Regions from separate parts of the Streptomyces sp. SID5464 genome, predicted to be linked through region 1. Evidence: riboswitches for the same ligand, from Rfam matches in the RefSeq annotation. Region 1 holds a riboswitch; each other region holds the start of a gene.

Region 1 (7,294 bases):
CAGAAACTCCCGCGCCCAGTGCACATCGTCCCGCCGAACCTCAAGCGGCCCCCGCGCCGGCAACGGCGGCCACGGCTGCTCCGGGTCCGCCGGGACCTCCAGCCCGAGCACCTGCCCCGCGCGGAGCGCCACCCGCGTGTGCCCCTCGGGCGACAGGTGCAGCCGGTCGGCGTCCCAGGCCCTGCGGTCCTGGACACTGCGCAGGGACCACAGGTCGAGCACCGGGCAGCCGTACCGGTCGGCGATGGCCCGGACATGCCCGTTGTACGTCGCGATCTTGCCCCGCAGGTGCTTGAGCACGGGCATCCCCCGGGTGTCGAACCCGGTCGTCACCATCACGGTGCCGGCCACGGCGGTGAGCCGCACGAGGGCCCGCTCGAAGCGCTCGGCCACCTCGTCCGGGTCGGTGCCGGGCCGGAGGATGTCGTTGCCCCCGGCGCAGAACGAGACGAGGTCCGGGGCCATTTCGACAGCCCGCGGAACCTGGTCCGCCACGATCTGGTCGAGGAGCTTCCCGCGCACGGCGAGGTTGGTGTACTGGAAGTCGCCTTCGGGCCGGCGGTCGGCGAGCAGGACGGCGAACCGGTCGGCCCAGCCGACGAACGCCCCGTCGGGGCCGGGATCACCGACGCCCTCGGTGAAGCTGTCCCCCACCGCCACGTACGACCCGATCACTGCTCTGCTGTCACTCTTCGAATCGTCTGCCACAGCAGCTCATGATTCACCTTCGAATGTGACTTACGCGACCGTAGGAAGGGGTTGACTGGCGGTGAGATAAGCCACTCCTAAAGTGTTCGCCAACTCCGGAATAGCCTATGAGTCAGTGACGTTGCGGGTTCAATCCCGAGCCCGCGACTCCCAGACCCGGAACCCTGCGATCCGGAAGTGGCTCCACACGGTCCGGAAGCCGAAGTGCCCAGTGGTGTACGGCTCCGGATCGCTGTAGTCGAACACGAGCCTCCCGTTGTTCCACCACCGCACCGTCGAACCGTCGGAGACGATCCGCACCCGGTTCGGCTCACCCGGCACCAGCAGCGGCTCGGTGTAGTCGTAGACCAGGGGCCGGACACCGGGCTCGCCGACATACCGCCGCAGCCGGGTCGTGGTGTTGTGGTTCGCCCCGTAACCGGCGTAGTACGTCGTCAGGTGGTCGTACTCCGCCAGCGCCCCACCACGCGGGGTGGCGAAGAGATCGTCCGGGGAGCGGACGTCGGTCGCGTTCCAGAAGTTGTTGAGGTCCGAGACGCGGTCGTTGGCCCCGCCCTCCGACACAGGCGTCGCGGTGTACTCCAGGACGTACGGGCCTTCGAGCCGCCGTCTGAACCAGACGGTCGCGCCGCTCGGTACGTCGATCTCAAGGACGCCACGGGAGGCGGTGACCGTCCCGCCGTCCTGGAGTTCGGTGGCCCACTGGCCGAGGCCGTGGCAGAAGTCGTCGTGGGCGATGAGACGGCGGCGCCGGGGGGCGGCGTACGCGGCCCCCGTCGGGGCGAGCGCCGCCAGGGCGGCTCCGGCGGTCAGGGCTCCGAACGCCCTGCGGGTGGTCGGCACGGGACACATCTCCTTCGGGATCCGTCTGGAAGGCTCTAGAAAGCGCTTGCGCTCCGGACGGGATCACTGTGTCCCAACTGCCGCCCGCTGTCGATCCCTTGAGGCGACCGGAAGGGCGCACCACGCACGCCGAAGGCCGGACCCGGGGGTCGGGGTCCGGCCTTCGGTCGCGTGTCAGGCAGGTGGTCGTGCGGTCGGTCAGCCGACGGAGACGCCGTGCGAGCGCAGGTAGGCGACCGGGTCCACGTCCGAGCCGTAGTCCGGCGTGGTGCGGATCTCGAAGTGCAGGTGCGGTCCGGTCACGTTGCCGGTGGCACCGGACAGGCCTATCTGCTGCCCGGCGGTCACGGTCTGGCCGGCCGAGACGGAGAGCTGGGACAGGTGGGCGTACTGCGCGTAGAAGCCGTCGTTCAGCTTGATGACGACCTGGTTGCCGTACGCGCCGCCCCAGCCGGCGGAGACGACCGTGCCCGCGCCGACGGCCTTGAGCGAGGTGCCGGTCGGGACGACGAAGTCGACACCGGTGTGGTAGCCGCTGGACCACATGCTGCCGGACATGTGGTAGGGGGTGCCGACGGTGGCGCCCTCCACCGGGAGGGTGAAGCCGCTGGAGGCCGCGGCGGCCGGCTTGGCGGCGGCCGGCTTCGAGGACGACTCGGAGGCGGAGGACTTGGACGCCGAGGGCTTCGCCGGGGCCGAGGACTTGGACTCGCTCGCCGCCGCCTTCTTGCCGATCGACAGCTTCAGGCCCGGGTGGATCAGCGACGGGTCGTCGCCGACGGCGTCACGGTTGTCCGCGTAGAGCTTCTTCCAGCCGCCGTCGACGTTCTGCTCGTCGGCGATCTTCGCCAGATAGTCACCGGCCCGCACGGTGTACGTGCGAACGCCCGTGGCCTTTTCGGCGGCCTTCTTCTCGGCGGCCGGAGCGGACTGGACGGCCTTTTCCGGAGCCGACTGCGGAGTGGCGGCGTGGGCGCCGGCGGCTCCCATGAGCGGAAGAGCGAGAGCGGCCCCGCCGGTTCCGGCGATGGCGATGGAGCGGGTGAAACGCTGGTTCTTCGGGCGGCGGTGCTTACCCTTCGCGGGCATGGCGAATTCCTCTCCGTCGCCTGCGAGGTGAGCTGTCGGGTTCGGACTGGAGATGCCCGGCCACGCCGAGGCGCGGCTTAACCCCAAGCCGTTCCGGGAACCGGAACAGGCGTCTTACCTGTGGGTCCCCCGCTCCTGCCGTACGTCGGGTCAGTGTGTGCGGGCTCCGGGCGGCGGCAGGATTAGGCGTCCGTCCGGATTGGTGTGGAACGTAAGCGACCAGGACGCAAAGGGACAAGCGTGCGGTTGCCTGTGACGGCGTTTTTCTTGACGCACCGGCACATTTTCCGTCACGGAGCGTGGATTACCGATCAATCACTTCCCTCAATATCCCTGAATGACGCGGGAATTACGTGCACATGGCAACAACACATCGTCACGAATATGACGATGCTCACGCACCCCGGCCTCATCTCCTTTACGACCGGGGCACGTTATGCCTAAATAACCGAAGCGCTCTCTATTCGGACAGAACGACTACTTGCGCTTAAGTCGGACGACGGTGGCGTCCAGATCCCCGCGCAGACCGACCCGCAGCCCGTGGTGGAGCAGCACGGCACCTCGGTGAACTTCGCCCGTTTTGAGGCATTCGTACGACGCCGAGGGGTCCAGGCCCCGCAGCCGGAGCGCCGGAACGGGCTCGCCGTAGCGCTGCGCCTGGAGCCAGGCGAGGACGACGCTCTCGTCGCCGAGCACGTACTGCACGGCACTCAGGCCACCCTCCGGCGGGCGCAGCCGGTGCAGCTCGCCGCGCTGCACCACCGGCCGGATCTCCTTGTACAGCTCCACCCAGTCCCGCGCCTCGGCGAGTTCCCGCTCCGTCCACTTCGTGAGGTCGCCGCCGACCCCGAGCACCCCGGCCATGGCGCTGACGAACCGGAACCGCAGTGAGCTGGCGCGCTGGTTGAGCATGGCGTTCGGGCTGTCGGTGACCCAGGCGGCCATGACCCGGGCCGGATGGATCTGGCTGAAGCCGTGCTGGATGGCGAGCCGGTCGAGCGGGTCGGTGTTGTCCGAGGTCCACACCTGGTCCGTGCGGCCGAGCACGCCGAGGTCGATCCGGCCGCCGCCGCCCGAGCAGGACTCGAAGGCCACCCCGGGGTGTGCGGCCCGCAGCCGGTCCAGCAGGGCGTACAGGGCACGGACGTGGTCGACCCACAGACGCTGCGGGTAGGGGTCGTCCGGCCAGCCGGCGTCGGTGAAGCAGCGGTTGAAGTCCCACTTGACGTAGTCGATCGGGGCGCTGGAGAGGAGCCCGTCGAGCTGCTCCCAGAGGTACTCCTGAACGTCCACACGGGCGAGGTTCAGTACGAGTTGATTGCGGAACTCCGTCCGCTTTCGTCCCGGTTGGTACTGCACCCAGTCCGGGTGCGCGCGGTACAGGTCGCTGTCCGGGTTGACCATCTCCGGCTCGACCCAGATCCCGAACTGCATACCGAGGCCGTGCACGTGCTCGGCGAGCGGCTTGAGGCCGCCCGGGAAACGGTCGGGGTTGGGGGTCCAGTCGCCGAGTCCGGCCCGGTCGCTGGTGCGCGTCCCGAACCAGCCGTCGTCGACCACGAACAGCTCGACGCCCATGGCGGCGGCCCGCTCGGCGAGCGCCCGCTGCTGCTCCTCGGAGATGTCGAACTCGGTGGCCTCCCAGGAGTTGAACAGCACCGGCCGGTCCTGGTCGGCGCCCGGGATCACGTACGCCCGCTGGTAGGCGTGCCAGGCGCGGCTGGCCCCGCCGTAGCCGCCGTCGGTCCAGAGCCCGGCGAAGACGGGGGTCGTGTACGACTCCCCCGTGCCCAGCATCAGCAGGCCCGAGTCGTCGTACCCGGCCCCGCCGGTGATCTGCACGCGCGCGTCCGGGAGCTGGGCCACGGCGATCCGCCAGGACCCGGACCAGCCCAGCGCGCATCCGTAGACCTCGCCGCGCTCCTCCGTCGCGTCGGTGTCGAGCGCGACCCACGGCAGGTGCTGGTGACCGGTGTGGCCGCGGCGGCTGCCGATGACCTTCTCGCCGTGGGTGAGGGCGGAGCGCTCCAGCCGGGACTCGGCGCCCCAGCGGCCGTGCAGCTGGGACAGCCGCCAGGTGTCGCGGTCGGGCAGGGTCCAGGTGGCGGAGTCGGCGCGCAGCACCTCGACGGCGGGTCCGTGGTTGTCGAGGGTCACCCAGCGCTCGACGACGTCCGTCGAGGAGCGCATCCGGTAGTGCAGCGTGACGGCGAGGTCGCCGTCGCGGAAGCGCAGCCGCAGCTCACCGTCCTCGGCGTCATGCCCCTCGTAGGTCCACTCCGTGCCGCGCCGCTCGCCGGTGCGTACGGACAGGGCGGGCCGGGCGAAACGGGGACCGCCCTCGACCGGGTACTCCTCGCGCCCGTCGAGCGGTGATTCGAAGGGCCAGTAGTCCGGCAGCGGCCGGACGGCGAGGGCCTCGGCGTCGGCCAGGCCGATCCGGGCGCCCCAGTGCAGGTGCAGCAGCTCGTCGCGGTCGGTGACGTGGACGGCGTAGCTGCTGGCCGGCCCGGAGAGCACCCACGTACGACCGTCTTCGGAGATGTCCAGCATCATGGCCTCACAGATTCGAACAAGCCCGACCAGGTGCGACCAGGCGCCAACATCATCGGGGGCTTCGGGCGCTCCGGGCAACGCCTGTGGACAACTCATTGCCCCAGGCAGGCATGTCGTATCGTCGAGTGGTGCCCGTCGACGAGCCGCGCCGGCGGCGCCGATGGGGAGGAGCCCACGTGACACAGCAGGTCCCGTCGACCGAGCCCGAGCTGGCCGGAGTGCGCAACTTCCGCGATGTGGGGGGACTGCCGACCGTGGACGGACGACGGGTGCGGCGGGGAGTGCTGTTCCGCAGTGGCCACCTCGCCCATGCGACCGGGGAGGACGCCGCCTTCCTGACCACCCTGGGCCTGCACACGATCTTCGACTTCCGCAACGCGGCCGACCAGAAGCTCGAAGGGCCGGACGTCGAGCTGCCGGGCGTGCGCAATGTGAACCTGCCGCTGAGCGACCCCGCCGACGGCGCCGAGTTCTGGAAGATGGTCCGCGACGGCGACCTCGACCAGCTGCGCGCGATCCTCTCGGACGGCAAGGGCGCGGACCGGATGATCGCCTCGTACCGCATGATCATCAGGAGTCGCACGGCCGAGCACTCCCAGGTGCTGCACGCACTCGCCGAGGACAGCGTCCCCGCCCTGATGCACTGCGCGGCGGGCAAGGACCGGGCGGGTCTGTCCATCGCGGTGACGCTGCTCGCCCTGGGTGTCGAACGCGAGGCGATCCTCGAGGACTACCTGAAGTCCAACGCCAAGCACCGCCGCTACAAGGTGCACCGCAGCAGCTCCGCCGCCTCGGCCTACTCCCCCGAGGTCATGGAGCTGCTCAGCCCCCTGTTCGACGCGCGCGCCGAGTACCTGGCGGCGGCCTTCGACACCATCGAGGAGACGTGGGGCGGCGTCGACGCCTATCTGGAGAAGGGGCTCGGGCTCACGCCTGAGGCCCGGGAGCGGCTGCGCGAGCGGCTGCTCGACTGACGTACGGCGCCGGCCCGGCGGCTACTTGGCCCCCACCTCGAACAGCAGGTACACGAAGGCCGCGAAGACATGGCCCACGACGAGGTAGATGAACAGCCGCACCCACAGGGCGCGGGGGAACTTCTCCTCCATGTCCTTCACGGCATGTCTCCTGGGGTGGGGCCCAGGCACAGGGCGGCCGTGGGGCTCTGCAAGAGGGTGTGGACGAAGAGCAGTTCGACGCCGTCCGGGTCCTGGGCGGCGATCCGGTGCGGGGTCAGCGAGTCGAAGTGCGCGCTGTCGCCCGGCGCGAGCTGGTGCGTGGTGTCGCCGAGGCGCAGTCGCAGCCGTCCCCGGAGCACGTGGAGCCACTCCTCGCCGGGGTGGACGCGCACGATGTCGCCCTGGGAGCCGTACGGGACGTGGACGCGCAGGGCCTGCATCCCGCGCGCGGGCGCGCCGGCCTGCCAGTACGTCCAGCCGCCCGCCGCGGTCGGTTCCATGTCGGCGGCGCGGATGACGGCGTCCCGGGCGGCGGCCGTCTCGCCGAGCAGCTCGGCGACCGTCGTACCGTAGACGCGGGCGAGCGCGAGCAGCATCGGCAGGGATGGCTGGCGCTGCCCGGTCTCCAGGCGGGAGAGGTGGGCGGGCGACAGTCCGGCGGCGCGGGCCGCGGCCTCCAGGGTCAGGGAGGCCTGGCGCCGCAACGACCGCAGCTGTGGCGCGACGGCGGGCAGCGGATCCGCTGCCCGGTCAGCCGACGGGGCGGCCCCGGAGGGCCGCTCGGTCTCGGAGGAGCTCATGGCTCCATTCAGCCGGAGCCTTGCCCTGGCGGCAAATTTCTTGCCTCTGAGGCAAGAATCAGCGGTTGGCCACCGCCTGTTTGACGAGCGTCTTGCCGAAGTCCCACACCAGGCCCCCGTCGTGCGCGTCGTCCATCACGGCCGTGAAGGCGTCGACGAACCGGTCCACCTCCCGCTCGCCGATGATCAGCGGCGGGATCAGCTTGATCACCTCCATGTGATCGCCGGAGACCTGGGTGAGGATCCGGTGCTTCCGGAGCAGCGGTACGACGACCATCTGCGCGAACAGGCCCTTGCGCGCGGCCTGGAGCATGGCCCAGCGGCTGCGCAGCTTCAGAGACT
Region 2 (7,294 bases), on a different contig from region 1:
GGACGGCTGGACCGGCCGAGGGAGGGGAGGGGCGAGGAGCCGGATACCGTCGGGGAGTGACCGACCAGCCCCAGCCCAGCACCCCTGCCGCCGCTCCCGACCTCTTCACCTGGGAGTTCGCGAGCAACCCCTACCCCGCCTACGCCTGGCTCCGCGAGCACGCCCCCGTGCACCGCACCAAGCTGCCCAGCGGCGTGGAGGCCTGGCTGGTCACGCGGTACGCCGATGCCAAGCAGACGCTAGCCGACCACCGGCTCTCCAAGAACCCGGCGCATCACGACGAACCCGCGCACGCCAAGGGCAAGACCGGGATCCCCGGGGAGCGCAAGGCCGAGCTGATGACGCATCTGCTCAACATCGACCCGCCGGACCACACCCGGCTGCGGCGGCTCGTGTCCAAGGCGTTCACGCCCCGCCGGGTCGCCGAGTTCGCGCCGCGGGTGCAGGAGCTCACCGACGGGCTCATCGACGGGTTCGCGGAGAAGGGGTCCGCCGACCTCATCCACGAGTTCGCCTTCCCGCTCCCCATCTACGCCATCTGCGACCTGCTCGGCGTCCCTCGCGAGGACCAGGACGACTTCCGCGACTGGGCGGGAATGATGATCCGTCACCAGGGCGGGCCCAGGGGCGGCGTGGCGCGGTCCGTGAAGAAGATGCGCGGCTACCTCGCCGACCTCATCCACCGCAAGCGCGAGGCGCTGCCCACCGAGCCCGCCCCCGGCGAGGACCTCATCTCCGGTCTCATCCGCGCCTCCGACCACGGTGAGCACCTCACCGAGAACGAGGCGGCGGCCATGGCCTTCATCCTGCTGTTCGCCGGGTTCGAAACGACCGTGAACCTGATCGGCAACGGCACCTACGCCCTGCTCACCCACCCCGAGCAGCGCGCGCGCCTCCAGGCGTCCCTGGCCGCCGGGGAGACCGGCCTCCTGGAGACCGGCGTCGAGGAGCTCCTGCGCTACGACGGCCCCGTCGAACTCGCCACGTGGCGGTTCGCCACGCAGCCGCTCACCATCGGCGGGCAGCACATCGCGACCGGCGACCCGGTCCTCGTCGTCCTGGCCGCCGCCGACCGGGATCCGGAGCGGTTCGCGGATCCGGACGTGCTCGACCTCGCCCGCCGCGACAACCAGCACCTCGGCTACGGCCACGGCATCCACTACTGCCTCGGCGCCCCGCTCGCCCGACTGGAGGGCCAGACCGCGCTCGCCGCGCTCCTCACCCGACTCCCGGACCTGCGGCTCGCGGCGGACCCGGCCGAGCTGAGATGGCGCGGCGGCCTCATCATGCGCGGGCTGCGCACCCTGCCGGTGGAGTTCTCACCGGCCCGAAGGTGACACGCCGTCAGACCTGTGATCTTCACGTGATCTGCGCGGCATGAACTTGTGACAAGTGATCGTCTGCCGATACGTTCACCCATCATCAGCGCGGCCCGGGGGGTCCTGCGCCGCGCCGGTCACTGCTGTCTCGCGAAAGGTCTCCGTATGCTCTCCGGGAACGGTCGGCACCGTCGCCCCCGCCAGGCTCCGGCTCTCCTCGTCGCGGCCGGGGTGACCGGCTCCGCCATCGCGATCCCGCTCCTCGGAGCCTCCGGCGCCAGCGCGGCCGACGGCACGACCTGGGACCGGGTCGCGGACTGCGAGACCGGCGGCGCCTGGAGCCAGAACAGCGGCAACGGATACTTCGGCGGCCTCGCGTTGTCCCAGGAGGACTGGGAGAACCACGGCGGTCTCGACTACGCCCCGAGCGCCGACCTGGCCAGCCGCTCCCAGCAGATAGCCGTGGCCGAGAGAATCCTCGCCGACCAGGGGGTCGGTGCGTGGCGCACCTGCGGGCTGCTCTCCGGCCTCCAGCAGGACAAGGACTCGGGCACGTCCGACTCGTCCAGCTCCTCCGACTCGTCCGCTCCGACGGACTCACCCGGACTGCTCGACTCCTCCGAGTCATCCGAGTCGTCCGGGTCATCCTCTTCGTCTTCTTCGCCCTCTTCGTCGTCTCCGTCCCCATCGTCGTCCCCTGACGGGCAGTCGACCTCGGAGGGTGACACCGCCAAGTCCGACAAGTCATCCGATTCTGCCGATTCCTCGACGCGGGACCAGTCGCAGGACCAGGAGTCCGGCAGCTCCCCGTCGACCGCCGCCGAGAGTGACGAACCCGACAAGTCCCGGCAGGGCGACGGCTCTTCGGCGCTCTCCGGAACCGGAACCGACAGCGCCTCCGGCCGCCACCGCGGCCCCAGCGCCGACGAGGACACCGGGGCCGAGGACGGCCGTACGTCCGGAGCCGCCGGACGGCACGCCTCGCGCGGCGGCGAGGCCTCTCGGGAGGCGACGGACGGCTCCTACACCGTCCGCCCCGGCGACAGCCTCTGGTCCATCGCGAACTCCCTTGACCTCAGCGGCGGGTGGCACGCGCTCTACGCCGGGAACGAGACGGCCGTCGGCGCCGACCCGAACCTCATCCGCCCCGGTCAGAAGCTCACGGTAAGGGTCGAAGCGGACGACGAGTAGCCGGTGGGGCAGTCCGGAAACGGCGGCGGAAGTCACCCCGAAACCGTGCGAGTTCACGTCACCGTTCGCGCCGAATGTCCCTTATAAGCGCGGTGAGAGATAGATCTCAGAAGCCCTGATCGTCTTTGAAATTCCGCGGATCGCGTGTCTACGGTCATGACCGCTCGCCACCGCGAGCCCCGGCTGCCGCAACGCCGAATCCTGCCAGCGGCCGCACGGGAACAGTCGTCGCGTCAAGCGCCGTAGGCAGGAGCGGGGGACCCAAGGTAAGTGCCGGGCCCGGCGGTTGAGGCAACTCGACGGCAGGGCTCCGGCTTGGGGTGAAGCCGTGTCCCGGGAGGGACGCGGCCGGGCAACTCAACCGGCCCGAACCCGACAGCTCACCTCGCAGGCGTCGGTGAGGGGATCTCTCCATGCTGTTTTCCGGCAAGGGCACGCACCGCCGTCCGTCCAAGGCCTCTCGGGTCATCGCCATCGCCGGTGTCACCGGTGCCGCCGTCGCCGCCCCGCTGATGGCGGCCGGCAACGCCTCCGCCGCCACCGCCTCCGAGTGGGACGCCGTCGCCCAGTGCGAGTCCGGCGGCAACTGGTCCATCAACACCGGCAACGGCTACTACGGCGGTCTGCAGTTCTCCGCCTCCACCTGGTCCGGCTACGGCGGCACCAAGTACGCCTCCACCGCCGACCAGGCCACCAAGGAGCAGCAGATCGAGATCGCCGAGAAGGTCCTCGCGAGCCAGGGCAAGGGTGCCTGGCCGGTCTGCGGCAAGGGTCTGTCGAGCGCCGGCTACAGCGGCGGCTCCGCGCAGAGCAGCGGTTCCACGGAGACCCGCCAGACCGAGCAGCAGCCGGCCTCCCGCTCCGAGGAGCGCCCGGCGCAGACCCAGAAGAGCCAGAAGACCGTCACCACCCCGACCGGCAAGAAGGTCAAGAAGGGTGACGGCGAGTACAAGGTCGTCAAGGGCGACACCCTCAGCTCGATCGCGACCGAGCACAAGGTCAAGGGCGGCTGGGAGAAGCTGTTCGAGCTGAACAAGGACATCATCACGGACGCCAACCTGATCTACCCGGGCCAGCAGCTGCACCTGAAGTAAGCGGCGGCCCCCCGGTCCCCACGGGCCCCCGCCCCGGTGCGTCGTCCCCCGTACGCACCGGGGCGGGGTTTTTTCTGCCGGTCTTTGCGATCCGGCTTTGTTCCGTTCGGAAACAATTTACTCTCGGTTCTGTCCATGGGGTGGGCGACCCGGTGGCCGATCGCCCGGAGCCGGTTAGGCTCATGTCGCGAGCCACCGCGGCCCGCGCCTCGCCGGGTCCACGCGGCCCGCGTACCCGCGTCACATGAAGAAGGAGATGCTCGTGCCGTCCATCGACGTCGTCGTAGCCCGGGAAATCCTGGACTCCCGAGGCAACCCCACGGTCGAGGTCGAGGTCGGCCTCGACGACGGCAGCACCGGTCGTGCCGCCGTCCCGTCCGGCGCCTCCACGGGCGCCTTCGAGGCCATCGAGCTGCGCGACGGCGACTCGAACCGCTACCTCGGCAAGGGTGTGGAGAAGGCCGTCCTCGCGGTCATCGAGCAGATCGGCCCGGAGCTGGTCGGCTACGACGCCACCGAGCAGCGCCTGATCGACCAGGCGATGTTCGACCTGGACGCCACCGACAACAAGGGCTCCCTCGGCGCCAACGCCATCCTCGGCGTCTCGCTCGCCGTCGCCCACGCCGCCTCCGAGGCCAGCGACCTGCCGCTGTTCCGCTACCTGGGCGGCCCGAACGCGCACCTGCTGCCGGTGCCGATGATGAACATCCTGAACGGCGGCTCGCACGCCGACTCCAACGTGGACATCCAGGAGTTCATGATCGCCCCGATCGGCGCGGAGTCCTTCTCCGAGGCCCTGCGCTGGGGCGCCGAGGTCTACCACACGCTGAAGAAGGTCCTGAAGTCCAAGGGCCTGGCCACCGGCCTCGGCGACGAGGGCGGCTTCGCCCCGAACCTCGGCTCCAACCGCGAGGCCCTCGACCTCATCCTCGAGGCGATCAACGAGGCCGGCTACACCCCCGGCGAGCAGATCGCCCTCGCCCTCGACGTCGCCGCGTCCGAGTTCTACAAGGACGGCGTCTACACCTTCGAGGGCAAGGAGCGCTCGGCGGCCGAGATGACCGAGTACTACGCGGAGCTCGTCGACGCGTACCCGCTCGTCTCCATCGAGGACCCGCTGTTCGAGGACGACTGGGAGGGCTGGAAGACCATCACCGACAAGCTCGGTGACAAGGTCCAGCTCGTCGGCGACGACCTGTTCGTCACCAACCCCGAGCGCCTGGCCCGCGGCATCGAGGAGGGCGCGGCCAACGCGCTCCTGGTCAAGGTCAACCAGATCGGTTCGCTCACCGAGACCCTGGACGCCGTCGAGCTGGCCCAGCGCAACGGCTTCAAGTGCATGATGTCCCACCGCTCCGGCGAGACCGAGGACGTCACCATCGCCGACCTGGCCGTCGCCACCAACTGCGGCCAGATCAAGACCGGCGCCCCGGCCCGCTCCGAGCGCGTCGCCAAGTACAACCAGCTGCTGCGCATCGAGGAGATCCTCGACGACGCGGCGGTGTACGCCGGCCGCAGCGCCTTCCCGCGCTTCAAGGGCTGATCGCCGAAAGGCCCGACCCGTAAGAGGCAGCGTCGTACGTACGTCCCCGTACTCGGTCCCGTACCGTGTCCGGGGACGTACGCGCGTATGACGGCGGAGCGGGAGGCGGACAGACATGGCCGTGAAGGACCGGGACCGGTTCTCCACCGCGACCAGGATCCGGTTGCTCGGTGAGCAGACCGCGGCCCGGGTCTACCGCTCCCAGACCAAGCGCCAGGCCCGCCGCTCCCGGCTGACCGGCCGGGCCGCGCTGCTCGCCCTGGTGATGTGCTCGCTGATCGTGGCTCTGGCCTACCCCATGCGGGAGTACGTCTCGCAGCGCGCCGAGATCGACGACCTCCAGCGTGAACAGCAGCAGGCCCGGCAGCGCGTCGAACGGCTGCGCGACCAGAAGGCGCGCTGGCAGGACGACGCGTACGCGGAGCAGCAGATCCGGCAGCGGTTGCACTACGTCATGCCGGGGGAGACGGGGTTCATCGTCGTCGACCCGCACGCGGCGGAGCAGTCGCACGCCGACCTCGGGGCGGCCGACCGCCCCTGGTACTCGAACGTCTGGGACGGGGTCGACAAGGCCGACGCCTCCGACCGGTGACCCGGACCCCAGCCAGTGACCTGAACCCAGAAAGACAGCCTGAACACAGTCATGGAAACGCCCCCGCCGACCACCCCGCGCACCGAGCCCACCGACGCGGACGTCGAGGCCTTCAAGCAGCAGCTCGGCCGGCCCCCGCGCGGCCTGCGCGCGATCGCGCACCGGTGCCCGTGCGGGCAGCCCGACGTCGTCGAGACGGCCCCCCGGCTGCCCGACGGCACGCCCTTCCCCACGCTGTACTACCTGACGTGCCCGAAGGCGAACTCGGCCATCGGCACGCTGGAGGCGAACGGCGTGATGAAGGAGATGACCGAGCGGCTGGCCTCGGACCCGGAGCTTGCGGCGGCGTACCGGGCGGCCCACGAGGACTACATCAGGCGCCGTGACGAGATCGAGGAGCTGAAGGACTTCCCGAGCGCGGGCGGCATGCCGGACCGGGTGAAGTGCCTGCACGTGCTGGTGGCGCACTCGCTGGCCGCGGGGCCGGGAGTGAACCCGCTGGGCGACGAGGCCCTCGCCATGCTGCCCGAGTGGTGGCGCAAGGGCGCCTGCGTGACGACCGCCGAGGAGGACGCCCAGTGACCCGTGTCGCCGCTGTGGACTGCGGTACGAACTCCATCCGGCTCCTGGTCGCCGACGCCGACCCCGGGACCGGCGAGCTGACCGACCTGGACCGCCGTATGACGATCGTCCGGCTCGGGCAGGGCGTCGACCGCACCGGCCGGCTCGCCCCCGAGGCGCTCCAGCGGACCTTCGCGGCCTGCCGCGAGTACGCCGGGATCATCAAGGAGCACGGGGCGGAGCGGCTGCGGTTCGTGGCCACCTCCGCCTCCCGGGACGCCGAGAACCGGGACGAGTTCGTGCGCGGCGTGCTGGACATCCTGGGCGTCGAGCCCGAGGTGATCTCCGGGGACCAGGAGGCCGAGTTCTCCTTCACCGGCGCCACCAAGGAGCTCGCCGGGCGCGACCACCTGCCCAAGCCCTACCTCGTCGTGGACATCGGCGGCGGCTCGACCGAGTTCGTCGTCGGCGACGACCAGGTGCGCGCGGCCCGCTCGGTGGACATCGGCTGTGTCCGCATGACCGAGCGGCACCTGGTCCGGGACGGGGTGGTGAGCGACCCGCCCACGGAGCAGCAGATCGCGGCCATGCGGGCGGACATCGAGGCCGCCCTCGACCTGGCCGAGGAGACGGTCCCGCTGCGTGAGGCCCGCACGCTGGTCGGCCTGGCCGGGTCCGTGACGACCGTGTCGGCGATCGCCCAGGAGCTGCCCGAGTACGACTCGGCCGCCATCCACCACTCCCGTGTCTCCCACGACCGGGTCCGCGAGATCACCGAGTGGCTGCTGCGCTCCACGCACGCCGAGCGCGCGGCGGTGCCCTCCATGCACCCGGGCCGGGTCGACGTGATCGGGGCGGGGGCCCTCGTACTGCTGTCGATCATGGAGCGGATCGGCGCGGAGGAGGTCGTGGTCAGCGAGCACGACATCCTCGACGGCATCGCGTGGTCGGTCGCGTAGCCCGCTTCTGAGCAGGCATGGATCACGAATGAGCG
Region 3 (7,294 bases), on a different contig from region 1:
GGTTCGAGGTCGAACTCCAGACGGACGACGCCGTCCTCGAAGCTGCGCTTCTGGGTGTACCCGGCGTCCGTGAACACCTTGATCATCTTGTTGTTGGCGGGCAGCACCTCGGCGGCGAAGCGGCGGATGCCGCGTTCGCGGGCGACGGCGGCGATGTGCTCGAGGAGAGCGGAGGCGACGCCCCGGCCCTGGTGGGCGTCCTGCACCAGGAAGGCGACCTCGGCCTCGTCGGCCGGTGCGGACGCGGGCGTTCCGTCCGCGCCGATCCGGTCGTAGCGTACGGTGGCGATGAACTCGCCGCCGACTGTGGCCGCGAGTCCCACCCGGTCCACAAAGTCGTGGTGCGTGAAGCGGTGGACGTCCTTGGCGGACAGGCGAGGGTACGGCGCGAAGAAGCGGTAGTACTTCGACTCGTCGGAGACCTGCTCGTAGAAGCTGACCAGGCGCTCGGCGTCATCAACGGTGATGGGCCGGATGCGCGCGGTGCCACCGTCGCGCAGCACCACGTCGGCTTCCCAGTGGGCGGGATACTCGTGCCGGTCCGGCGAGGTCTGCATGGGCCCCAGAGTACGGCTAGCGTCCGACAGCGGCGCGAGGCAGTCTGTGGAGGGCGTCAGTCGGGTCGAGGCCGCGATCCGACGGCACCCCGGGGCGGTACGTCAGGACCGCTCCGGCGCAGCTTCACGGTATGGGAAACTGGTCTAGACAACCCTGAAAACTGAAGGGCAGCAACACATGGCTGAGCGCCGCGTCAACGTCGGCTGGGCCGAGGGCCTCCACGCCCGCCCCGCCTCCATCTTCGTCCGAGCCGCCACGGCCGCAGGCGTCCCGGTGACGATCGCCAAGGCAGACGGCAACCCCGTCAACGCGGCCTCCATGCTGGCCGTCCTCGGCCTCGGCGCCCAGGGCGGCGAGGAGATCGTCCTCGCCTCCGACGCCGAGGGTGCGGACGCCGCCCTGGACCGGCTGGCGAAGCTGGTCTCCGAGGGCCTCGAGGAACTGCCCGAGACCGTCTGAGTGCGCATCTCCGAAGGGCTCGCCCGAATTCATCGGGCGAGCCCTTCGCCATTCCGGTTCGCGGGACGTGGAATTCCCGTTGACGGGCAGCAGAAATAATCCCCCGCGAATTTCCTGCTCTTTGTATACGGCTCCCGTGTTAATGCCGCAGGCTCGCCGTGTTTACGGGATGTTGCGAGTTCCTCACACGCTCGGCCCGCTCCCCGGCGGAACCGAAACGCAACCGGTGCGCGGCCGTCGCGCGCTCGGTGTGCAGCGCCGTGACCGCCCGCGCGCGCTCGCTGTCCCCGCGCGCCACCGCGTCCACGATCGCGCCGTGCTCGGTCCAGGACTCCACCGGCCCGGCCGGCGCCTCGACGGTGTACATCCAGGCGATCTTGTGGCGGAGCTGGGTGAGCATCGAGGTCAGCGCGGGGCTGCCGGAGGCCTGCGCGAGCGTCTCGTGGAACCAGCCGCCCAGGGAGCGCAGGTCGTCGCTGTTGCCCCGGCGGGCGCGCTCCTGGCCGAGCCGGACCAGCCCGCGCAGGACCTTCAGATGGGCCTCGGTGCGGCGCTGGGCGGCGCGGGCCGCGCCGAGCGGCTCCAGCAGCAGCCGCATCTCCAGCAGGTCGGCGGCCTCCTGCTCGGTGGGTTCGGCGACGCACGCGCCCGCGTGCCGCCGGGTCACCACGAAACCCTCGGCCTCCAGGGTGCGCAGGGCTTCCCGGACGGGGACGCGCGAGACGCCGTAGCGGCGGGCGAGGAGTTCCTCGGTCAGCCGGCTGCCGCGCTCGTAGACACCCGCGACGATGTCGTCCCGGATGGCCGTGCACACCGAGTGCGCGGGAATACGCATGACCGACCTCCGTTTAATCCCCGTGAAACGTCGACGAGTGACGCGTGTTCCGTGACTCTATTGCAATGAGCCGGAATTTCCGACGGGGGACCGGAATCCATGGATATTTTTTGGACAGCCGGGCGTCACAAACGCCGAAAGCCCCGGCTCGGGGAGCCGGGGCCTCGGGAAGCGGAGTGGTACGCCGTCAGACGTTCACACCGTGCGAGCGGAGGTAGGCGACGGGGTCGATGTCGGAGCCGTACTCGGGGCTGGTACGGGCCTCGAAGTGCAGGTGCGGTCCGGTGACGTTGCCGGTCGCGCCGGACAGGCCGATCTGCTGGCCGGGGGTGACCCGCTGGCCCACCGAGACGCTGATGGACGACAGGTGGCCGTACTGGGTGTACGTGCCGTCGTTCATCTTGATCACGATCTGGTTGCCGTAGGAGCCGCCCCAGCCGGCCTCGACGACCGTGCCCATGCCGACCGCGTGGACGGGAGTGCCGCTGGCGGCGTGGAAGTCGACGCCGGTGTGGCTGCCGGAGGACCACAGCCCGCTGCTGGCCCGGTAGCCGGTGGAGACGTACGAGCCGGAGATCGGGGGCACGAAAGTGTTGAGGCGCTTGCGCTCGGCCTCGCGGGCGGCGCGCTCCTTGGCCTCGCGCGCCTTCTCGGCCGCCTCCTTGGCCTCCTTGGCCGCCTCGGCGGCCCGCTCGCGGGCGGCCTCCTCGGCCTTCTTCTTGGCGGCGGCCTCCTCGGCGGCCTGCTTCTGGGCGGCGGCCTGGGCGTCGATCTGCTGGGCCACGGTGTCGCCCATGGTGACGACGGGGGTGAGGCCGGTCTGCTCGACGGCGGGCTCTGCGGCGAAGGCCGGGGCGGCCACGGTGCCGATGACACCGGTGGTGGCGAGGGCCGCGACGCCCGCCGCGCGGGCCGTGCCGCGCTGCATCCGGCTGGGACGACGATGCTTCCCGGTGGCGCGGGTGAACGCCATGGAGTGCCTGGTCCTTTCCTTCCTTCTCGCCTACCGGGTTAGCTGACGGGTTCGGAGCAGGAAGGTCTCCTACGGACCCCCTCGCGGCTCGCTCGGGCGTCCGATTCACCCCAGGGACTGCGGTGGGTCCCCGGCTCCCCTGGCTCGCGCCGTACGGGGACTCGGCGATGACTGTCCGGTGCCGCGGGTGCGGCGCACTGCCTGACGAACAGCCCGGACGACGCTAAGCGGGGCCACTTTCAATTCCCAAACGGATCCCGGCTTTTGTAGCGCATCCCACAGGGCAGACAGGCAACCTCCATATCAATTCGGGCATAAAGGGGCCCTGGTGCCTTGGAAGACAACCAGGGCCCCTGCGCGCGCGGGCCGCTACTCGGCTGCCACGACGGAGACTTCGCCGATGCCCAGGGCCTCGACCGGGCCCTTGATCTGCGCCGCGTCACCGACGAGCACGGTCACCAGACGGTCCACCGGGAAGGCGCTGACGGCCGCCGCGGTGGCCTCCACGGTGCCGGTCGCGGCGAGCTGCCGGTACAGGGTGGCCTGGTAGTCGTCGGGCAGATGCTGCTCGACCTGGTCGGCCAGCGTGCTCGCGACGGCCGCCGCCGTCTCGTACTTCAGCGGCGCCACGCCGACCAGGTTCTGCACGGCGACGTCCCGCTCGGCGTCGGTCAGCCCCTCGGCGGCGAGGGTGCGCAGCACCGTCCAGAGGTCCTGGAGGGCGGGGCCGGTGTTGGGAGTGTCCACGGAGCCGCTGATGGCGAGCATCGCGGCACCGGTCCCGTCCGGGGCGGACCTGAGGACCTGGCCGAACGCCCGCACCCCGTAGGTGTAGCCCTTCTCCTCGCGCAGGACGCGGTCCAGGCGGGAGGTGAGGGTGCCGCCGAGGCAGTACGTGCCGAGCACCTGCGCGGGCCACACGCGGTCGTGCCGGTCCGGGCCGATCCGGCCGATCAGCAGCTGCGTCTGGACGGCGCCGGGGCGGTCCACGATGACGACCCGGCCCGTGTCGTCGGCGGTCACCGGCGGCACCGGGCGCGGCTCGGCCGCCGAGCCCGTCCAGGCGCCCAGCGTGTCGCCGAGCAGGGCGTCGAGGTCGATGCCGGTGAGGTCGCCGACGACCACGGCGGTGGCCGTGGCGGGCCTGACGTGCCGCTCGTAGAAGGCGCGTACGGCCGCGGAGTCGATCGCGGCGACCGTCTCCTCGGTGCCCTGGCGGGGCCGCGACATGCGCGAGTCCGCCGGGAACAGCTCCTTGGAGAGTTCCTTGGCGGCACGGCGGGCGGGGTTGGCCAGCTCGTGCGGAATCTCGTCGAGGCGGTTGCGGACCAGCCGCTCGACCTCGCTGTCCGCGAACGCGGGCGCCCTGAGGGCGTCGGCGATCAGGCCGAGCCCCTTGGCGAGCCGGGAGGCCGGCACCTCCAGACTGAGCCGGACGCCGGGGTGGTCGGCGTGCGCGTCGAGGGTGGCGCCCGCGCGCTCCAACTCGGCGGCGAAGTCCTCGGCGGAGTGCTTGTCGGTGCCCTCGGAGAAGGCCCGGGCCATGATCGTGGCCACGCCGTCGAGGCCGGCCGGTTCGGCGTCCAGGGGCGCGTGCAGCAGCACCTCCACGGCGACGACCTGCTGGCCGGGGCGGTGGCAGCGCAGGACCGTCAGGCCGTTGCCGAGCGTGCCGCGCTCGGGGGCCGGGAAGGCCCACGGCTTGGCCTCGCCCGCCTGCGGCTGGGGGTGGAAGTCCATCGTGGCGAGCTCGGTCACTTGGCCGCCTCCTCGTTCTCGTTCAGGGCCGCGGCTGCGGTGTCCTCGGTGGTGTCGGCGTCCTCGGCGGTCTCCGCGTCGCCCGCCTCGTCGGCGACGGGCTCGTAGACGAGCACCGCGCGGTTGTCGGGCCGCAGGCGGGCCTTGGCGACCTCCTGGACCTCCTCGGCCGTCACCTCCAGCACGCGCTGCACGGCGGTCAGGGCGAGCTGCGGGTCGCCGAACAGGACGGCGTACCGGCACAGTTCGTCGGCGCGGCCGGCGACCGTGCCCAGCCGGTCCAGCCACTCGCGCTCCAACTGGGCCTGGGCGCGCTCCATCTCCTCGGCCGTGGGGCCCTCATCGGCGAACCGGGCGAGCTCCTCGTCGATGGCCGACTCGATGACCGGGACCTCCACGTCACCGGACGTCTTCACGTCCAGCCACCCCAGGGAGGGCGCCCCGGCGAGCCGCAGCAGGCCGAAGCCGGCCGCCACGGCCGTACGGTCCCGCCGCACCAGACGGTTGTACAGGCGGGAGGACTCGCCGCCGCCGAGGACGGTCAGGGCCAGGTCGGCCGCGTCGCACGCGCGCGTGCCGTCGTGCGGCAGTCGGTAGGCGGCCATCAGGGCGCGCGCCGGGACCTCCTCCTCGACGACCTCGCGCAGCTGCTCGCCGATGATCTCCGGCAGCGTGCCGTCCCGGGGCGCGGGCTTGCCGTCGTGGCCGGGAATGGAGCCGAAGTACTTCTCCACCCAGGCCAGGGTCTGCTCCGGGTCGATGTCGCCGACGACGGAGAGCACGGCGTTGTTCGGCGCGTAGTAGGTGCGGAAGAACGCGCGCGCGTCCTCCAGGGTGGCCGCGTCCAGGTCGGCCATCGAACCGATCGGGGTGTGGTGGTAGGGGTGGCCCTCCGGGTAGGCGAGGGCGGTCAGCTTCTCGAAGGCGGTGCCGTAGGGGACGTTGTCGTAGCGCTGGCGGCGCTCGTTCTTGACGACGTCCCGCTGGTTCTCCATCGACTCGTCGTCGAGGGCGGCCAGCAGGGAGCCCATGCGGTCGGCCTCCAGCCAGAGGGCGAGCTCCAGCTGGTGGGCGGGCATCGTCTCGAAGTAGTTGGTCCGCTCGAAGCTGGTGGTGCCGTTCAGCGAGCCGCCCGCGCCCTGGACGAGCTCGAAGTGGCCGTTGCCCTTCACCTGGGCGGAACCCTGGAACATCAGGTGCTCGAAAAGGTGAGCCAGGCCGGTACGCCCCTTGACTTCGTGGCGCGAGCCGACGTCGTACCAGAGGCACACCGCCGCGACCGGGGTCAGGTGGTCCTCGGAGAGCACCACGCGCAGGCCGTTGGCCAGGCGGTGCTCGGTCGCTGTCAGGCCCCCGGAGCCTGCCTGGGCTGTGGCCGTGTGACCCATGGGCATGTACGTCCCTTCGATCGCGGCGCGGTCGCTCGAACCGCGGTTTTCCTGGCGAGTCCTGCCACTGTATGCAAGCGTGCGGGGCCCTGGTGAAGTTCCCGGGGGGCGTACGCGGAGAGCGAGAGCGGGAAGCGTCCGCAGGCGGTGTGCGGTGGTGACGGCGCGCCTGGCCCGGGGCCGGCGAACGACCGGCGAAAGACCTCGGACCGGCCGGCCCGCGGCAGTCCCCCGACAGCGTCCCCGTCCGCCGCACCGGCCCGGCGAGCGGCACCCGCGGGACGGGGCCGAACCCCTGCCGGTGAGGCCGTGGACCGGGTCCTGGTCCCGGTTGTCAGTGCGGCGGTCCACAATGGTCGGCGTCAGATCTCGTTCAACGCTTCAGCAAGGAGCCGGCAGCGATGGCCCGCCGCAGCACGAAGACCCCGCCGCCCGACGACTCGTACGAGGAGAGAATCCTCGACATCGACGTCGTCGACGAGATGCAGGGCTCCTTCCTCGAGTACGCGTACTCGGTCATCTACTCCCGCGCCCTGCCCGACGCGCGCGACGGCCTCAAGCCGGTGCACCGCCGCATCGTCTACCAGATGAACGAGATGGGCCTGCGCCCCGAGCGCGGGTACGTCAAGTGCGCCCGCGTCGTCGGCGAGGTGATGGGCAAGCTGCACCCGCACGGCGACTCGTCGATCTACGACGCCCTCGTGCGCATGGCCCAGCCCTTCTCGATGCGCGTCCCCCTGGTCGACGGCCACGGCAACTTCGGCTCGCTGGGCAACGACGACCCGCCGGCGGCCATGCGGTACACCGAGTGCCGGATGGCCGAGGCGACGAGCCTGATGACGGAGTCGATCGACGAGGACACCGTCGACTTCAACCCGAACTACGACGGCCAGGAGCAGGAGCCGGTGGCGCTGCCTGCCGCCTTCCCGAACCTCCTGGTCAACGGCGCCTCGGGCATCGCGGTCGGTATGGCCACGAACATGCCGCCGCACAACCTGCGCGAGGTGATCGCCGCAGCCCGCCACCTGATCAGGTACCCGAACGCCGATCTCGACGCCCTGATGAAGCACGTCCCGGGCCCCGACCTGCCCACCGGCGGCCGCATCGTCGGCCTGTCCGGCATCCGGGACGCGTACGAGACGGGCCGCGGCACGTTCAAGATCCGGGCGACGGTGTCCGTCGACAACGTGACGGCCCGCCGCAAGGGCCTCGTGGTCACCGAGCTGCCCTTCACGGTGGGCCCGGAGAAGGTGATCGCCAAGATCAAGGACCTGGTGGGCTCGAAGAAGCTCCAGGGCATCGCCGACGTCAAGGACCTCACCG
Region 4 (7,294 bases), on a different contig from region 1:
CCCGTTACGTGCTGCCCGAGTTCACCGAACGCACGGCGTCCGGACAACGGTCGATGGATCCGTACTCGAAGCTGCTGGAGGAGCGGATCGTCTTCCTCGGGACGCCGGTGGACGAGACCTCGGCGAACGACGTGATGGCCCAGTTCATGTACCTCGAGCACCAGGCCCCCGACCGTGACATCTCGCTCTACATCAACTCCCCCGGCGGCACCTTCCACGCCATGTCGGCCATCTACGACACGATGCAGTACGTCGCCTGCGACGTGGTGACGACCTGCCTGGGCCAGGCCGGCGCGGCCGCTTCGGTGCTGCTGGCGGCGGGCACGCCCGGCAAGCGATCCGTGCTGCCGGACGCGCGGGTGGTGATCCATCAGCCCGCCCTGCCCGAGCCGGTCCGCGGACAGGCCAGCGATCTGGCGATCCAGGCCGACGAGTTGACACGCATCCGGACCCGCATGGAGGAGATGCTCGCACGGCACACGGGGCGCACCCGGGAGCAGGTGAGCGCGGACATCGAGCGCGACAAGGTCCTCACCGCCCAGGAGGCGGTGGAGTACGGCCTGGTGGACCGGATCATCCCCAACCGCAAGGCCACCCTGGCCCCGCCGACCGGAGAGTGAGCCGCCGGTGCTCCCACCCGAACTGCCGCCGCTGCCCGCGCTGACACGCGCCGAGGCGGAGTTGATCGACCGTTACCTGGAGGTCGTCGATCTGCTCGGCCGGATCAACCCGGCGCTGCCCGGCGACACCTATCGCGGACTGCGCGCCGCCCAGGCCCTGGTCGGCAAGGCGACCGCGCTGCGTGACGCACTGACGCTGATGCACCAGCGGGGCGAGACGGAGCTGCACGCCGGCACCCTCGGCCGGGCACTGCGGGTGCTGGACGGCGAGCGGCGCACGGCCCGCGTCACCCTGCCCCCCGAGTCCGTCAGTTGACGCCGCCTCACCGGCCCGGACACCCGCCCTGTCGACGGAGCGCCCGGGCCTGAGTCGAAACGGGCCGAACGACGTACCCCTGTTCGGAGTAGACGAGAGTCCTTTTTTCGGGCCCTCACAGTTGCGCAACGCGCGTGACCGAAGGGCGGAATGGGACATTCCATCGCTGGTCCGACGGCCAGTGGGCCTGTGGACCGTGGCTCGAACACAGACGTGTCCACCCGAACGGGTGAGTGGTGAGTAACAACACAAATCCCCGGTTCCGTTGGGATTTCGGGACAACCATGAGCCAAGATCCCGTCTGACGACAAGCCCCCGCCGCAGCGGCGGGGCGGTCCGGGCGGACGCCGAGTCCTGCCGCCGCCCGGATGACCGGTCGACAGGAGTGGATCGGCAGGAGTGGAGGACCCAAGCACGACGGGTCGCCGGGACGGTCACGCCATGACCGGGTCCGAGCAGCCCTTGGGGTGAAGCCGCGTCAGCGGCCGGGCAACTTCGCCAGCCCGAATCCGACAGGTCATCCTTCACAGGCGGCTGACGAAGGGTTGCGCATGACTGCGCTCAATCGTGTCCCGTCGCTCATGGTCCGGGCCGGTACGGCCTCGGCCCTCACCATCGCCGCCGTGGGCGGCTCGATCGTGGCTCCCGGCTTCTCCTCCGAGGCGGCGGCAGCCACACCGGCGACCAAGGCACTCCAGATAGCGGCCTCGAAGAAGGGATCGCCCTACAAGTACGGGGCCACCGGCCCGCACAGGTTCGACTGCTCGGGTCTCACGCTGTACTCGTTCAAGAAGGCGGGCAAGAAGCTCCCCCGCACGGCCGCCCAGCAGTACAACAAGACGCGCCACATCTCCGCCAAGAACCGCAAAGCCGGAGACCTGGTGTTCTTCCACTCGGGCAGCAGCGTGTACCACGTCGGTATCTACGCGGGTAAAAACAAGCTCTGGCACGCCCCCAAGAGCGGGGACGTGGTGCGGCTGCAGAAGATCTGGACCAAGAGCGTCTGGTACGGACGCGTGAGGTGATCCGCCCGGCGTGCGGCGGCGTCCCTGACGCGCCGCCGCACGCCGGGGCGTGACACGGCCTCAAGTGGTTACCCGTCCCCCATGGCCGAGCACCGTCCCTGCACCGCGCGCGGCGAGACTCCGCTGCAACGCGCCGACCGGAACTTCGTCGAGCTGCTCCAGGAGCTCCGGGTCACCCAGACGGGCGTACAGATCCTCTTCGCGTTCCTGCTGTCGCTCGCGTTCACCTCGCGCTTCACGTCCCTCGACACGGTCCAGCGCGTCACCTACGTCATCACGCTGCTGCTGGCGGTCCTGGCCGCGGCCCTGTTCACCGCGCCGGCCGCGCTGCACCGCTCGCTCTTCCAGCAGGGCGCCAAGCCGCGCATCGTGCAGGTCTCCTCACGACTGGCCACCACCGGTCTGATCGTTCTGGTGTTCGCCTTCAGCGGTTCGGTCCTGCTGGTGGTCGATGTGACGACCAGTCGGGCCGGCGGCATCGCCGCGGGCGCGGCGACGTTCCTGGTCTGCGTCGGTCTGTGGGGGCTGCTCCCCCGGCTGGTGCGGCGAGCGGGGCTGCGCGACGAGACGCAGGGCAGCCCCGGACGGCCGCAAGCCACCAGCGAGGAGCCTGCGTCCCGGGGTCCCGTCCGGATCCCCGCACCGCCGCGCGGCACGATCAGGCAGCCCTCAGGGGTTCGAGAAGGAGCAGCACGCCGAGAAGCGTCAGCGCGGCCCCGGTGACCCCCTCGACGGCCCGCGCGGCACGCGGCTCCCGCAGCCGGCGGCCGAGTCGGTCCACCAGCAGCGCCACGGCCGGGAACCACAGCAGGGCGAGGACCACCACGATCAGCGCCAGCAGCAGCGTCCGGGGCAGCGCGGGACCGCTCGCGGGCACGAACTGCGGCAGCAGGCTGAGGAAGGTGATGGGCGCCTTCGGGTTCAGGGCGTTCGTGACGAAGCCCTGCCGCAAGGGACGCACGGCGGACGAAGCGGTCCCCGTGGTTTCGGCGACCACGGCACGGTGCCCGCGCAGTGACCACAGCGTCCGCGCTCCCAGGTACAGGACGTAGCCGCCGCCCAGCAGCTGGAGCGCCCGGAACAGCGCGGGCACGGCGGCCAGGACCGCGGCGACCCCCGCAACGGCCAGCGCGGTGTGCAGGAGCAGCCCGCCCGCGATGCCGAGCGCGCAGGCCACGCCGGCCCGGCGGGAGACCAGGGCGTTGCGCACGACCACCGTGAAGTCGGCGCCCGGCATCGCGACCATGCCCGCCGCCACCCCGGTGAAGGCGATGAGTTGTGCGTCCATGCGGCCAGCCTGCCGGACCAGGGCCTTCAGCAGGTATGTCGAATATCCTGAGGAAGCCTTAAGCATCGCTTTGGTCTGTGGAGGTCAGCGGCATGTACGACCCGACCCGGCTCGCGGCTCTGGTCGCCGTCGCGGAGGCCGGGTCCATCACCCGGGCGGCCGAGCGCCTCGGTTACACCCCGCCCGCGCTCTCCCAGCAACTGGCCAAGCTGGAGCGGGAGGCCGGCTCGGCGCTGCTGGTCCGGCATCACCGCGGGGCGCGGCTGACGGGCGCGGGCGAGCTGCTGGTGGCACGGGCCCGGCGCGTGCTCGACGAGTTGGAGCGGGCCCGTCATGAACTGGCCCGGCTGGCCGGTCTGTCGGGCGGCGTCCTGAGGCTCGGGACGTTCCAGACGGCGGGCATCCATCTGCTGCCGCCGGTACTGAGCGCGTTCCGCCGGGCTCACCCGGATGTGGAGCTGTCCGTCGCCGACCACGAACCGCCGACCGGTGTCATGGCCGTGGCCGCCGGTGACATCGACCTGGCCCTGACGCACACGTACGAGCCCGCCGACGCCCTCTCGCTCCCCGCTTCCGTCCGCTTGGAGCCGGTCCTGGTGGAGGAGCTGGTTCTGGTGACCGCCCCGGGTCATGCCCTCGCCGACGGCACGTCCAGGCTTCCCTTGACGGAACTGGCAGGTCAGCCGCTGATCAGCATGGCGCCGGAACATCCTTCCCGGCAGGGTGTGGAGGCGGCGCTGGCGCGGGCCGGGGCCAGCCCGTCGGTCCTGGTCTCGACACCCGGCTATGCGCTGGTGTGCGCACTGGTCAGCGCGGGGCTCGGGGTGGGCGTCGTACCGGAGATGGTGGCGCGGACATCGGTCACGCCGGTCGGGGTGCGCCCGCTCGGGGCGGGCGAATTGCGCCGTACGATCTCGGTCGCCTACCGGGGCGAGGAGGCGGCGCCTGCCGTGGAGGCCTTCCGGGCCCTGTTGCGCGGGGCGTTCGGCCGCGCGCGGCACGCGTCAGAGATGCGGTGAGATCACGGCTCCTGCTGCCCCGCAGCCGTCACGGGCTGGACCGGGACGGTCCACGGGAGTTCGATCGAGATGGTCTTGCCGCCCTCGCGGGTGCGGCGGATCCTGAGCCTGCCGCCGCATTCCGCGGTCAGCCAGCGGATGATGACGAGGCCGCGCCCGTTGTCCTGCTGGACGGCGGCGGGCAGGCGTCTGGGGAATCGCGGGTGGCTGTCCGTGACGCCGATGCGCAGGTGTTCGTCGCGGTCGAGTTCGACGTCCACCGTGAAGGTGGGCGACTGTCCGAACGTGTGCTGGACGGCGTTGGTCGCGAGTTCGGAGATGATGAGCCGGATGGTGTCGGACACTTCCGTGTCCGCCGGCAGGCCCCACTCCGCCAGCGTGCCCACCACGTAGGCGCGCGCTGCGGAGACCGAGGCGGGATCGCTCGGCAGAGTGACGGATGCTTCCAAATGGTCTGCCATGGCGACGTCGTCCCTTTCCCACGGGACCGCAGTCCGACACGGAGCGGAAGGTTCGAGTACGGTCCCGGACTGGTGCTTCGTCGCCAGAGTGCCACCAGAACACCCCGGAAGGGCGGCGATCCACCAAGATATGCATATATCTGTCGCTCAAAGCGGTGAACTCTGCGACGCGAGACCGTATTTGGGTGGCTCGGAAGGAGTAAGGAGTAACCCATGCAGCACGGTCCCGCGGTGCGCCGCCGGAAACTGGGCGCCGAACTTCGCGCGCTGCGCACCTCGGCGGGGCTCACCAGTGGTGAGGCGGCCCGGCTGGTGGGCTGGCACCAGTCGAAGGTCAGCCGTATCGAGACGGGCACGAGCGGGGTGAAACCGGCCGATGTGCGGTTACTTCTCGACGCGTACGCCGTGGCGGACGCTCAACTGCGCGAGTTGCTCATGGTGTTGGCGGGGTCCGAGGACAGTGGCGGGCGGACCCACTGGTGGCACGCCTACCGCGGGGTGCTGCCGCCGACCTACCGGGACTTCATCAGCCTGGAGTCACAGGCCGGCGCGATGCGCACGCTGGAGACCACGGTCGTCCCGGGGCTGCTCCAGACGCCCGAGTACGCCCGTGCGGTGACGAAGGCCGCGGTGGAGGGGCTGCCGGAGGACCGGCTCGACACGCTGGTCGAGGTGCGTCTGGCCCGGCAGGACGTGCTGCGCGCGGATCCGCCGCTGGAACTGAGCGCCGTCCTGGACGAGGCGGTGCTGCGGCGGGAGGTGGGCGGGCCCGGGGTGATGGCCCGGCAGCTGGAACGGCTGGTCGAGGCGGCGCGGCTGCCCCAAGTGCGGCTCCAGGTGCTGCCGTTCGCCGCCGGGGCGCACATCGGAGTCACCGGCCCTTTCGTTATTTTCTCATTTTCGAGCACATCTGATCTGGATGTTGTTGTTCTCGACCACTTGACGAGTAGCCTCTACCTCGAACGGAAAGAAGACCTCCGGGCCTACACGGAGGCCTTCAACGCCCTTCAGATCCACGCCCTTTCGCCCGAGGACTCGTTGGATTTCATCGCCGGGACAGCCGCCGGCGCGTAAGGAGGCACCATGCGTGCACTGCCTCGTCACGTCCCCTCAAGCATCGAACTGCACGGTGTGCGGTGGTTGCGCAGCAGCTACAGCACCGGCGCGAACAACTGCGTCGAGACCGCGTGTCCGGCCGCCCCGCCCTGGGCCGGACTGCTCGCCGTGCGCGACTCCAAGGACCCGGCCGGGCCCGCACTGCTCTTCTCACGGAGGAGCTGGACGGAGTTCACGGCCGCGGTCGACCGCATCTGAGCCGCATCCGAACCACTCCTGATCAGTCCGTCGTCGAGCGACGCACGGCCGTGTCACGCCGACTCATGGCCGCGTCTCGCCGATCAGTCGTACAGCGCGTTCGATCTGTTCCGCGGTCAGGTCCGCGCGGGCGGTCAGCCTGAGCCGTGAGATGCCGTCGGGCACGGAAGGAGGACGGAAGCAGCCCACGGCCAGGCCCGCCGCGCGGCACCCGGCCGCCCAGCGCACGGCGTCCTCGGGAGAGGGCGCCCGCACCGAGACCACCGCGGCGTCCGGACGTACCGCTTCCAGACCCGCGGCGGTCAGGCGTGCGTGCAACTCGCCCGCCACCGCGCGGACCCGAGCCGCGCGCTCCGGCTCGCGGCGCAGCAGCCGCAGTGCCGACAGGGCCGCCCCCGCCGCCGCGGGGGCGAGACCCGTGTCGAAGATGAACGTCCGTGCCGCGTTGACCAAGTGGTCGATCACCCGGGCCGGGCCGAGGACGGCTCCGCCCTGACTGCCGAGCGACTTGGACAGCGTGACCGTCACGACGACGTCGTCGGCGCCCGCGAGCCCCGCCGCGTGCGGGGCGCCGCGGCCGCCGTCACCGAGGACGCCCAGGCCGTGGGCGTCGTCCACCACCAGACCCGCGCCGTGCTCCCGGCACGCCTCGGCGAGCGCGGCGAGCGGGGCCGCGTCGCCGTCGACCGAGAAGACCGTGTCGGACACGGTGATCGCCGTGCCCCCGTGCGTGTGCAGCGCCTTGCGCACGGCCTCCGGCTCGGCGTGCGCCACCACCTGTGTGGTGCCGCGGGCCAGCCGGCAGCCGTCGATGAGCGAGGCGTGGTTGCCCGCGTCGGAGACGATGAGGGAGCCGTGCGGGGCCAGCGCGGTGACCGCCGCGAGGTTGGCCGCGTAGCCGGAGGAGAAGACGAGGGCCGCCTCGACACCGCAGAAATCGGCCAGTTCCCGTTCGAGTTCGGCGTGCAGTTCGGTGCTGCCGGTGACGAGCCGGGAGCCGGTCGAGCCGCCGCCCCAGAGCCGCGCGGCACGGGCCGCACCCTCGGTGACCTCGGGATGGCGGGCCAGTCCCAGGTAGTCGTTGCTCGCCAGGTCGAGGAGCGGTGAAACGGCCGGACGGGGGCGCAGTGTCCGTACGAGTCCGGCGCGACGGCGCAGCCGCGCCTGCTCGTCGATCCAGCCGAACGCCATGGGGGGTCCTCCGGGGAATTTGTAGGCAGTGCACAGACACTAGCGGGCCCACCAGCAGGT

What was found. Region 1 has a riboswitch for cyclic di-AMP ahead of GTY47_RS26060 (LysM peptidoglycan-binding domain-containing M23 family metallopeptidase). Riboswitches for the same ligand answer to the same signal wherever they lie in the genome.
Positions count from the first base shown of each region.
Region 2: linked by a shared signal. The riboswitch ahead of GTY47_RS08670 (transglycosylase family protein) and the one ahead of GTY47_RS26060 (LysM peptidoglycan-binding domain-containing M23 family metallopeptidase) in region 1 are both predicted to bind cyclic di-AMP.
Region 3: linked by a shared signal. The riboswitch ahead of GTY47_RS09685 (M23 family metallopeptidase) and the one ahead of GTY47_RS26060 (LysM peptidoglycan-binding domain-containing M23 family metallopeptidase) in region 1 are both predicted to bind cyclic di-AMP.
Region 4: linked by a shared signal. The riboswitch ahead of GTY47_RS36735 (C40 family peptidase) and the one ahead of GTY47_RS26060 (LysM peptidoglycan-binding domain-containing M23 family metallopeptidase) in region 1 are both predicted to bind cyclic di-AMP.

Region 1 is NZ_WWIQ01000054.1:3,523-10,816, reverse strand. It holds gene GTY47_RS26070 (SGNH/GDSL hydrolase family protein) at 1-675, opposite strand, end outside; gene GTY47_RS26065 (DUF6250 domain-containing protein) at 838-1,551, opposite strand; gene GTY47_RS26060 (LysM peptidoglycan-binding domain-containing M23 family metallopeptidase) at 1,750-2,640, opposite strand; cyclic di-AMP (ydaO/yuaA leader) riboswitch at 2,645-2,806, opposite strand; gene GTY47_RS26055 (alpha-galactosidase) at 3,118-5,193, opposite strand; gene GTY47_RS26050 (tyrosine-protein phosphatase) at 5,373-6,170, shown strand; gene GTY47_RS26045 (DUF6126 family protein) at 6,192-6,311, opposite strand; gene GTY47_RS26040 (XRE family transcriptional regulator) at 6,308-6,952, opposite strand; gene GTY47_RS26035 (aspartate aminotransferase family protein) at 7,011-7,294, opposite strand, start outside.
Region 2 is NZ_WWIQ01000009.1:52,885-60,178, forward strand. It holds gene GTY47_RS08660 (cytochrome P450) at 57-1,337, shown strand; gene GTY47_RS08665 (transglycosylase family protein) at 1,485-2,510, shown strand; cyclic di-AMP (ydaO/yuaA leader) riboswitch at 2,739-2,919, shown strand; gene GTY47_RS08670 (transglycosylase family protein) at 2,924-3,604, shown strand; gene eno (phosphopyruvate hydratase) at 3,867-5,147, shown strand; gene GTY47_RS08680 (septum formation initiator family protein) at 5,263-5,739, shown strand; gene GTY47_RS08685 (DUF501 domain-containing protein) at 5,791-6,321, shown strand; gene GTY47_RS08690 (Ppx/GppA phosphatase family protein) at 6,318-7,259, shown strand.
Region 3 is NZ_WWIQ01000009.1:293,396-300,689, reverse strand. It holds gene GTY47_RS09705 (bifunctional GNAT family N-acetyltransferase/acetate--CoA ligase family protein) at 1-557, opposite strand, end outside; gene GTY47_RS09695 (HPr family phosphocarrier protein) at 736-1,017, shown strand; gene GTY47_RS09690 (GntR family transcriptional regulator) at 1,157-1,852, opposite strand; gene GTY47_RS09685 (M23 family metallopeptidase) at 2,040-2,825, opposite strand; cyclic di-AMP (ydaO/yuaA leader) riboswitch at 2,839-3,002, opposite strand; gene GTY47_RS09680 (pitrilysin family protein) at 3,195-4,583, opposite strand; gene GTY47_RS09675 (pitrilysin family protein) at 4,580-5,977, opposite strand; gene GTY47_RS09670 (DNA topoisomerase IV subunit A) at 6,373-7,294, shown strand, end outside.
Region 4 is NZ_WWIQ01000075.1:98,711-106,004, forward strand. It holds gene GTY47_RS36725 (ATP-dependent Clp protease proteolytic subunit) at 1-620, shown strand, start outside; gene GTY47_RS36730 (hypothetical protein) at 628-936, shown strand; cyclic di-AMP (ydaO/yuaA leader) riboswitch at 1,272-1,484, shown strand; gene GTY47_RS36735 (C40 family peptidase) at 1,488-1,961, shown strand; gene GTY47_RS36740 (DUF6328 family protein) at 2,043-2,684, shown strand; gene GTY47_RS36745 (LysE family translocator) at 2,620-3,249, opposite strand; gene GTY47_RS36750 (LysR family transcriptional regulator) at 3,342-4,268, shown strand; gene GTY47_RS36755 (ATP-binding protein) at 4,271-4,729, opposite strand; gene GTY47_RS36760 (helix-turn-helix transcriptional regulator) at 4,943-5,803, shown strand; gene GTY47_RS36765 (DUF397 domain-containing protein) at 5,813-6,043, shown strand; gene GTY47_RS36770 (8-amino-7-oxononanoate synthase) at 6,107-7,234, opposite strand.